2 regions of the Paraburkholderia sp. SARCC-3016 genome follow, and region 1 is predicted to be linked to the other one. Evidence: riboswitches for the same ligand, from Rfam matches in the RefSeq annotation. Region 1 holds a riboswitch; the other holds the start of a gene.
The links. Region 1 has a riboswitch for cobalamin ahead of QYH69_RS03545 (CbtB-domain containing protein). Riboswitches for the same ligand answer to the same signal wherever they lie in the genome.
Positions count from the first base shown of each region.

Region 2: another riboswitch for cobalamin. It lies ahead of QYH69_RS17015 (cobalamin biosynthesis protein); the one in region 1 lies ahead of QYH69_RS03545 (CbtB-domain containing protein).

Region 1 is NZ_JAVHZD010000002.1:257,769-262,179, reverse strand. It holds gene QYH69_RS03555 (dienelactone hydrolase family protein) at 361-1,593, shown strand; gene QYH69_RS03550 (histidine phosphatase family protein) at 1,718-2,341, opposite strand; cobalamin riboswitch at 2,392-2,537, shown strand; gene QYH69_RS03545 (CbtB-domain containing protein) at 2,576-2,803, shown strand; gene QYH69_RS03540 (CbtA family protein) at 2,818-3,561, shown strand; gene QYH69_RS03535 (LysR family transcriptional regulator) at 3,592-4,411, opposite strand, start outside.
Region 2 is NZ_JAVHZD010000015.1:165,717-170,127, reverse strand. It holds gene bluB (5,6-dimethylbenzimidazole synthase) at 1-154, opposite strand, end outside; gene QYH69_RS17025 (cobyrinate a,c-diamide synthase) at 138-1,484, opposite strand; gene cobO (cob(I)yrinic acid a,c-diamide adenosyltransferase) at 1,488-2,090, opposite strand; gene QYH69_RS17015 (cobalamin biosynthesis protein) at 2,087-2,551, opposite strand; cobalamin riboswitch at 2,797-3,039, opposite strand; cobalamin riboswitch at 3,173-3,470, shown strand; gene cobW (cobalamin biosynthesis protein CobW) at 3,563-4,411, shown strand, end outside.

The sequences.
Region 1 (4,411 bases):
GCGGGGCTTGCGGCCATGTCTTGCGCGGACCGTTTTCGCCGATGGCGAACGGTGGCTCCGCTTGCGCCGCCCGCGTCTTTGCAGGCAGCCGAGCGTTTTAAGCAACGGTCGTGCCATTGAGCAGCAAAGTGGCAAATCCTTGTCGGACAAGGCACTCGCGTATTCGTCACGATGTTTGTATTGCACCGCAGCAGTGCGCGAACTCGGCGATGCACTGAATTAGCGCGAGAGCGCGCCGATGCGATGCCCGAACGTTTTTTGCTTTCTGACTGATGACGGCTGGAATAAGTGACCTGTCTGCGCGTTCTTGATACGACGGGCTCTCACGCCTGACAGACCGGTGTGACAACAAGATGGACGATGGACGATTTGATTGAAATTGCCGCGAGCCATGGCCGGAGTTTCACTGGCTATCTCGCATTGCCCGCGCATAGACCGGCGCCGGGGCTCGTGCTGCTGCACGACAACTATGGCATCGACGAGCCCATCAAAACGATGGCGCGGCGTTATGCCGAAGAAGGTTACGTGGTCGTCGTGCCCGATCTTTACTGGCGGCTCTCGCCGCGCAAGTCGTTCGACCGTTACGGCGGCGACGCCGCGCTCGCCCGCGAACATAACCGGCTTCTCGAGATCGATCACGCGATCGACGACATCAATTCGACCTTCGAAGCATTGCGCGAACATCCGGCGCAGGACGGCAAGGTCGGCGTGCTCGGCTTTGGACCGGGCGGCACGCTCGCGGTGCTCGCGGCGGCGCATACCGATGTCGACTGTGCGGTCGGCTTCTGCGGCGCGGCGCTCGAAGCTCACCTGGGCGAGGCCCGCCGTCTGCGCTGCCCGGTGGTGCTGCATCTGTCAGGGCGTATTTCGTCGGCGCACGACGTGCTCGTGCGCGGCAAGATTCGCGCGGCGTTCGAGTACAAGCCGGGGGTCACGGTCCATGAATACGACTGCGGCGAGTCGTTCACCGTGCCCGGCCCCGACTTCGACCGTCCGTCGGCGGCGTTGTCGTATTCGCGTTCGTTGTCGCTGCTCAAGAAGACGATGGGGCCGATCTATGCCATCGAACGCGTGTGGAAGCGGCACTCGTATCACAAGTACGTCACGCGCGACGCCGAGGCCGTGATGGCGACGATGGTCGACGATCCCTACTTCAACGACGTGCCGACGATGACCGGAGGCATCGGCCACGAATCGCTCAAGCGCTTCTATATCGAAGAGTTCATGCATTCGTTTCCACCCGACGCGCAGCATGTGCCGGTCTCGTTTACCGTCGGCCTCGACCGGATCGTCGACGAATTCGTGTTTCGTTGTACGCACACGTGCGAGATGCACTGGATGCTGCCCGGCGTCGCACCGACGGGCAAATACTTCGAAGTCGCGATGGTCGCGGTGATCTGCTTTCGCGGCGACAAGATAGACAACCTGCATGTGTATTGGGATCAGGCGACCGTGCTCGCGCAGATCGGCATGCTCGATGCCGAGGGTCTGCCGGTGGTTGGCATCCAGTCGGCGCGCAAGGTGCTCGATATTGCGCGGCCAGGCGATTCGCTGATGCCGCGAATGAGCGGCGGAGACGATAAGTCGGGTTGAAGCGGTTTTTCCGCGATGCGCCAGCGGCCGGCTTGCGAGCTGGTGCGCGACGATACCGGCGCGCCGTCTGAAGCGACATTGACGGAATCGCCTGCCGGCCGTTTTGAACAAGGCGCAGTGCGTGTCAGGCGGTGGTTTGCGGTATGGGTGCGGATTCGCCTGGCGCATGAGGCCACCAGGTCCAGCCGCGCTTCGAACTGCGCAGCCCGATCGTTGTGAGCGGCGCAATTTCGATTTGCGTGAATGCGGCGGGCGGCGCGTGCAGCACATGGATGAGCGCCGCGCGCAGCACGGCCGCATGTGTAATGGCGACGACCGTGCGGCCGCTCCGGTCATTCCCCGCTAGCGCGTCGAGCCATGCGCCGACGCGTGCCAGAACCGCTTCGAACGATTCGCCGCGCGGCGGCGCTGCAGCAGGATCGCGCAGCCACGCTTCCAGTGCCTGCGGCGCCTGCGTCGCGATATCGGCGACGCGCATGCGTTGCCATTCGCCGTAGTCGGTATCGGCAAGCTCGGTGGCAACGGCGGCATCGAAGCCGAGCGCACGGGCCGTGTCGCGCGCGCACGCTGCAGGACTGGTCAGCACGCGCACTTCGTCCACGCCGCCGAATGCGAAGCGCGGACGCTGGGCGAAGGCGTTCGCTTCGGCGAGACCGCGCGCATCGAGCGGCTCGTTCGCGTCCGCGAACGTCGCGCTGCGTTGTGCCGCGGTCGACGCGTGGCTGATCAACCAGAGACGTGTCTGCATGTCGTTCCATGTGCATGCGCAGGGTGTGCTGTTTTGCGCGGCCCGCGAAAAGCTTTCGGGGGTCGCACAGTTTAGCGCGTAGAATAAGCGCTACTCGAAGCGCGGAAGCCGGTGCAAGTCCGGCGCGGTCGCGCCACTGTAATCGGCCACATCGTTGGTCCGGAAGTCAGACCCAGCTTCGTGCCTTTTCTGCAATCGTCTATCGGGGCGCGTAACCCCAGGGAGATATCCGTCATGTCCGACGCAGTTTTCAAGCCGCTCGACGCACTCGAACCCGCCGCCGCGCCCACGCCCATTCCGCTGCGCGAACTATTGCCGTGGGTTGTCTTCGGTGGCCTGCTGCTGTTGCTTGCACTCTATTTCGTCGGCGCGGAAGAGGGCGCGACATCGCTGATCCCCGGCATGTACGTGCACGAATTCGTTCACGACGGCCGCCATCTGCTCGGCTTCCCCTGCCACTGACGCAGGAGCGAACCATGGTAGGTAAATTGCTGGTGCGCGGGATGCTCGCGGGCATCGCCGCGGGCTTGCTCACGTTCGGTCTGGCACGCGTGGTCGGTGAGCCGCAGGTCGATCAGGCCATTTCATTCGAAGAAAAAGCCGACGCGGCGAAGGGCGAAGCACGGGAGCCCGAACTCGTAAGCCGCGGCACGCAGGCAGGGCTCGGTCTCTTCACCGGTGTGGTCGTGTATGGGGCCGCAGTGGGCGGACTCTTTGCGCTGACCTTCGCGTATTTTTACGGCCGCGCCAAAAAGCTCAGTGTGCGCGAATTGTCCGCATGGCTTGCGCTCGGCGCATTCATGGCGATTGCGATCGTGCCGGCGCTCAAGTATCCGCCGAACCCGCCGTCGGTCGGTGACCCGCAGACAATCGGCTATCGCACCGGGTTGTACTTCCTGATGATCGTCATTTCGCTGACCGCGCTCGTGTTTTCGATGAAGGTGCGGCGTCGCGCGATTGCACGCTTCGGCGTATGGAACGGGTCGATTCTCGCGGGGCTCGTATTCATTGCGATCATCGCGGCCGTGCAAGCCGGTTTGCCGGAAATCAACGAGGTGCCGGCCGCGTTTCCGGCGGTCGTGCTGTGGAAGTTCCGTGTTACCGCACTCGGCATGCAGGCCGTGTTGTGGACGGCGCTCGGCTTGCTGTTCGGCGCATTCGCCGAACGCTTGCAGCGCCTGTCGCGCGCCGCTCGGCCGGAGCGGCGCCTCGCGGGTTGAACGGCGGGTCAGGTTAAAGCATAGAGCACGCTAGCTCGCGTCTGCGGCCTGCACGGCAAACGCGTGCGGGCCGTTTCTGTCCGGCCCCTGTTCGACCAGTTCGAGAAACCGCGCAAGACAGGGGTTCCGGTTCGTCGACAGCCACACGAGCACCTGAGAGATCGACGGTGCCTGCGCGAGCGGTTTGAACACCACCCCCGCCAGTTGCGCCCGTTGCATCGACGCGGGCACGAGCGCGACTCCGGCCCCCTCATCGACAAGACTCAGGACTGTCTGCTGCAAACGCACTTCGAAGCGCACGTCGGGCTCGAAGCCGCCCGTGCGGCAATGCTCGACGATGGTCGTATGCAACCCTTCGCCGACTTCGCGCGCGGCGATGACGAATGGCTCATGCGCAAGCTGTGCAATCGACACCCGCCTCGCGCGGGCGAGCCGATGCCGGCGCGGCAGCGCGACGCACAGCGGTTCGGTCAGCACGGTGCGTGCGGCAAGCCCGTGCGGCGGCGCGCCCGACAGCATGATCGCCGCATCGAGTTGCCCGTCGAGCACCTGCGGCGCGAGATCGTTCGAGACGATTTCCCGCAGATTCAGCGTGACATCCGGAAAAGCCGCGCCGTAACGGCGTGCGTAAGTAGGCAACACACTGTAAGCCGCGCACATCGTAAATCCGATCGACAGTTCGCCACGCTCGCCGAGCACCGCGGCGCGCGCATTGCGGCCCGCCTGATCGAGGGCGGCGAGAATCGCTTTCGCATCGGCGTAGAAGCGCGCGCCCGCGGCGGTCAGCGTGACGCTGCGCGAGTTGCGCTCGATCAACGTGACGCCTAGCGAGGCTTCGAGCGCCGCAAGC
Region 2 (4,411 bases), on a different contig from region 1:
TGTAGCCGACGCTCGGCGCGTGATGCGCGGCGTCGAGCAGGCGTTGCAGCACCGCGGGGTCGACGGGGCCGCGCACGAAGTGGCGCATGTCGCGGCGTTCGTAAATGGCGCGGTAGACCGCCGCGCGATCGGCGTCGTTAAAACGCGTTGCCATGGAATAGTGCCGCGGTGAAGGCCGGATTCGACGGCCAGTAGCTGTGCATATAGGTTGCGACGATCGGGCCCGAGCGGTAGACCGCTTCGCCGGCCGCGTCCGACTGCGGACGCGTCGCATGCAGCACGGGCGTGAGCGGTGTGCTCACGTGCGAGTAGTGGAACGTGTGACCGGTCATCGTGCCGAGCGGGCCGTCGAGCTGCTGCATGCCGAGCGCCGTGAAGCGCGTGCGCATCTGCACGTGGCCGGGCAGCACGCCCAGCATCGGCGTCGTCGTGCCGTCGGCGTTCGTCAGGCTTTCGAGCAGGTACAGCATGCCGCCGCATTCGGCGAATACCGGTTTGCCGGCGGCTGCATGCGCACGCACCGAGTCGGCCGCGCGCGCATTGCGCGCGAGCGTGGCCGCATGCAATTCGGGGTAGCCGCCGGGCAGATAGAGCGCAGTGGCGGTGTCGGGCGCCGGTTCGTCGGCAAGCGGCGAAAAGAAGCTGACGCGCGCGCCGAGCGTGTCGAGCAACGCGAGGTTCGCCGGGTAGATGAACGAGAACGCGGCGTCGCGCGCGACGGCAATGTGGGCGCCTTCGAGCAGGCGCGGCAGCGGTCCGGGTCGCGCGCCGCTGTCGGGCCGCAGCGGATCCGATGCCGACACCGGCGCTTGCGTTGGCCCGAACTGCACGACGGGCGGCAACCCGGCGAGCGGCGTGCAGGCGAGCGCATCGGCGGCTTTATCGAGCCGCTTGTCGAGGTCGGCGATTTCCGCGGCCTGATGCAAGCCAAGATGCCGGTCCGGCAACTCGATGTCCGCGGCGCTTGCGATCGAGCCCATCCATTCGAGGCCGGGCGGCAGCGCTGCTTCGAGCATCTGCGCATGCCGCGGCGACCCGACGCGATTCGCGAACACGCCGCGCATGGGCACGTCGTCGCGGTAGTGCGCGAGTCCGAACGCGACGGCGCCGAACGTCTGCGCCATTGCCTGAGCCGAGATCACGGCCACCACGGGCACGCCGAACGCAGCCGCCAGATCCGCGCTGCTCGGCGTGCCGTCGTACAGGCCCATCACCCCTTCGATCAGAATCAGGTCCGCTTGCGCGGCGGCCTGCGCGAGCAGTTCGCGGCACGCGGACTCGCCGACCATCCACAAGTCGAGCGACAGCACGGGCGCGCCGCTCGCGCGCTCGAGAATCATCGGATCGAGAAAGTCGGGGCCGGTCTTGAACACGCGCACGCGGCGCCCTTGCCGGCGATGATGGCGCGCCAGCGCGGCCGTGATCGTCGTCTTGCCCTGGCCGGAGGCAGGTGCGCTGATAAAGAGCGCGGGGCACTGCGCCATCGTTCAGAACTCCACGCCGCGCTGCGCCTTCACGTGCTGCTCGCGATACGGATGCTTGATCGCGCGCATCTCGGTGACGAGATCGGCCGCCTCGACGAGCGCATCGGGCGCATGCCGTCCCGTGACGACCACATGCAGCATCTCGGGCCGCGCGGCGAGCACGCCCAGTACTTCGTCGAGCGGCAGATAGTCGTACTTGAGCACCGTGTTCAGCTCGTCGAGGATCACCATCTGATAGTCGCCGCTTTCGATCATTCGTCTGGCTTCGGTCCAGCCTTTGCGTGCGGTGGCGATATCGGCGTCGCGGTTCTGCGTATTCCACGTGTAGCCGTCGCCCATTGTGATGAACTCGCAGTTCGGCAGGCTGCCGAGGAAGTCGCGCTCGGACGTATGCAACGCGCCCTTGATGAACTGCACGACGCCAAGGCGCATGCCGTGACCGAGCACGCGCACGGCCATGCCGAACGCCGCCGTGCTCTTGCCTTTACCGGTGCCGGTATTGACGATCAGCAGACCCTTTTCGATGGTCGCTTCCGCCTGTTTCTTCTCATGGCCTTCGCGACGGCGCTGGGTCATGCGCTGATGCGATTCGGGATCGGTTTTCATTGAGCGTCCTGATGGTGTTGTCGATGCCGGGTTCGTTCGTGGAACGTTGCATGCGCAACGGAATCGATCATGGCGATGGCGACGGTCACGCCGCCTTCGAATACGCGCTTCGGCGCAATGAGCCGCCCTTGCGGGGCGGCGAGCAGGGCGCACGGTTCGCACACGCCGTCGACGCCGACGTGCGCGCGCACGGCAGGCGAGGGCGCCGAGGTCTGCCCCATGGAAAGCGAGGGTCCGTGCGCAATCTGCTCGCGCGAAAAGGCGTGCAGCGGCAGCGCATGACGCGCGCAGAAACCGGCGATGCCGGCTTCGTGAGCCTTGATGTCGACCGTCGCGACCGCGCGGACGTCGTCGATGGCATGCGGGCCCAGCGCGCCGCGCACGGCCGCATCGATCTGTTCCACGCTCGCGCCGCGCTTGCAGCCAATGCCGACGACGAGCCGTTTCTGCGGCGCAGTCATCGCGTGCCGCCGGCAAGCGTTGGACAACAAAGCGCGAGAAAAAGCGCGCGCAGATTGGCGGCGCGAGGTGCGGTCGTACAAGGAGCCGCGCCGGCAAGCGCGTAATGAAGACGTGTCATGCAATGCCACATAGCGTGCACGGCGGCGAGCGTTTGCAAAGCGTTTGCGAAGCCGTTGCAAGCGGTTGCGCCATGCGTGGGCGCCCGTATCCGTCCCCCGCGGAACCGGCGACTGGCGACCGTGACGTTCGCCCCCTTGCATCCGGCCGGTATCCGGGCTGACGGCCTCATGTGCTTCGCCTTCCCATCGGCGGATCGCCGACAGTGGCATCGAAGCGCATGCGCGGACATCCAGTCCGCAGGCCGCTTACCGTTGGCGGGGACAGCACAGGTTGGGCGCGTGCAGCATGCAACCGCGCATCCCTGTTTCCCGTTTAACCGCATGTGAGCACTAGGCGCATATGCGGCACCGGACGCGCGCATACGATAGCACATGAACGCCTGGCCGCCGGCCAAGGGGCGCAATGGCGCATTGGCATGCCTGGCCGATCGCTGCGCCCGGGCGCGAAAACCCGAGGCTCGATTATCGGTTCGTTTCTTGACGCCTCCCCGCACCGCGCCTACACTCGCAGCCACTTCTGGTGCTCGCGCGCGCCGTCCGGCGTGTGCAGTTAAACGGGAAACAGCGGGCCTGAACCTGTCGAACGCGGCTGCCGCGTAGCGGCTTCAGGTCAACCTGTGCTGCCCCCGCAACGGAAGGCGAGCGCATCGCGGTTGCCGCGGTGCAGAGCCGGCTTCGAGGTTCGCGCGCAAGGCCGCGCGGGCAGAAAAACCACTGCGCGAGAAACTGTTCACTCGCGTGGGAAGGTGAAGCGGCGCTCTCGCCAGCCCGGATACCGGCCGGAAGACCAGGGTTGACGCCGCGGGGTTGCGGCGTTCCGTCCACTTCTTCGCGTGCTCGATGTCGCTCCTTGTGTCGTACGTCGAGCCGTGTTCACATCGCAAAGTCGCCATGCAAACCCAGATGCGCAAAATTCCTGTGACGATCGTCACGGGCTTTCTCGGCAGCGGCAAAACCACGCTGCTGCGCCATATTCTTCAGCACGCCGGCGGACTGCGGGCCGCCGTGATCGTCAACGAGTTCGGCGAACTCGGCATCGACGGCGAAATCTTCAAAGGATGCGGCATCGGCTGCGACGACGAAGGCCGCGAAACCGAGGGCCAGCTGTACGAACTCGCGAACGGCTGTCTGTGCTGCACCGTGCAGGAAGAATTCTTTCCCGTCATGGAAAAGCTCGTCGAGCGCCGCGACCAGATCGACCACGTGCTGATCGAAACGTCGGGCCTCGCGCTGCCGAAGCCGCTCGTGCAGGCGTTCAACTGGCCGTCGATCAGGAATAGCTTCACCGTCGATGCGGTGGTGACCGTCGTCGACGGCCCGGCCGTTGCGAGCGGCCAGTTCGCCGAAAATCCGCTCGCCGTCGATGCGCAGCGCAAAGCCGATCCGAATCTCGATCACGAGTCGCCGCTGCATGAGCTGTTCGAAGACCAGTTGTGCGCGGCGGACCTCGTCATTCTGAACAAAACCGATCTGCTCGACGACGCGCGAGCGCAAGCGGTCGAAGCGACCATTCGCGAAGAGATTCCGGCGCAGGTCAAAGTGGTGCGCGCGCAGAACGGTCAGCTCGATCTGCATGCGCTGCTCGGGCTCGAGTCCGCGTCGGAAGACACGATTCACCTGCGCCACGATCATCATGGCTCGGCCGACGACCCCGACCATGCCGACCACCATCACGACGCGTTCGATTCGGTGGTGGTCAGCGCATACGCGCCGTCGCGCGAAGCAATGATCGCCGCGCTG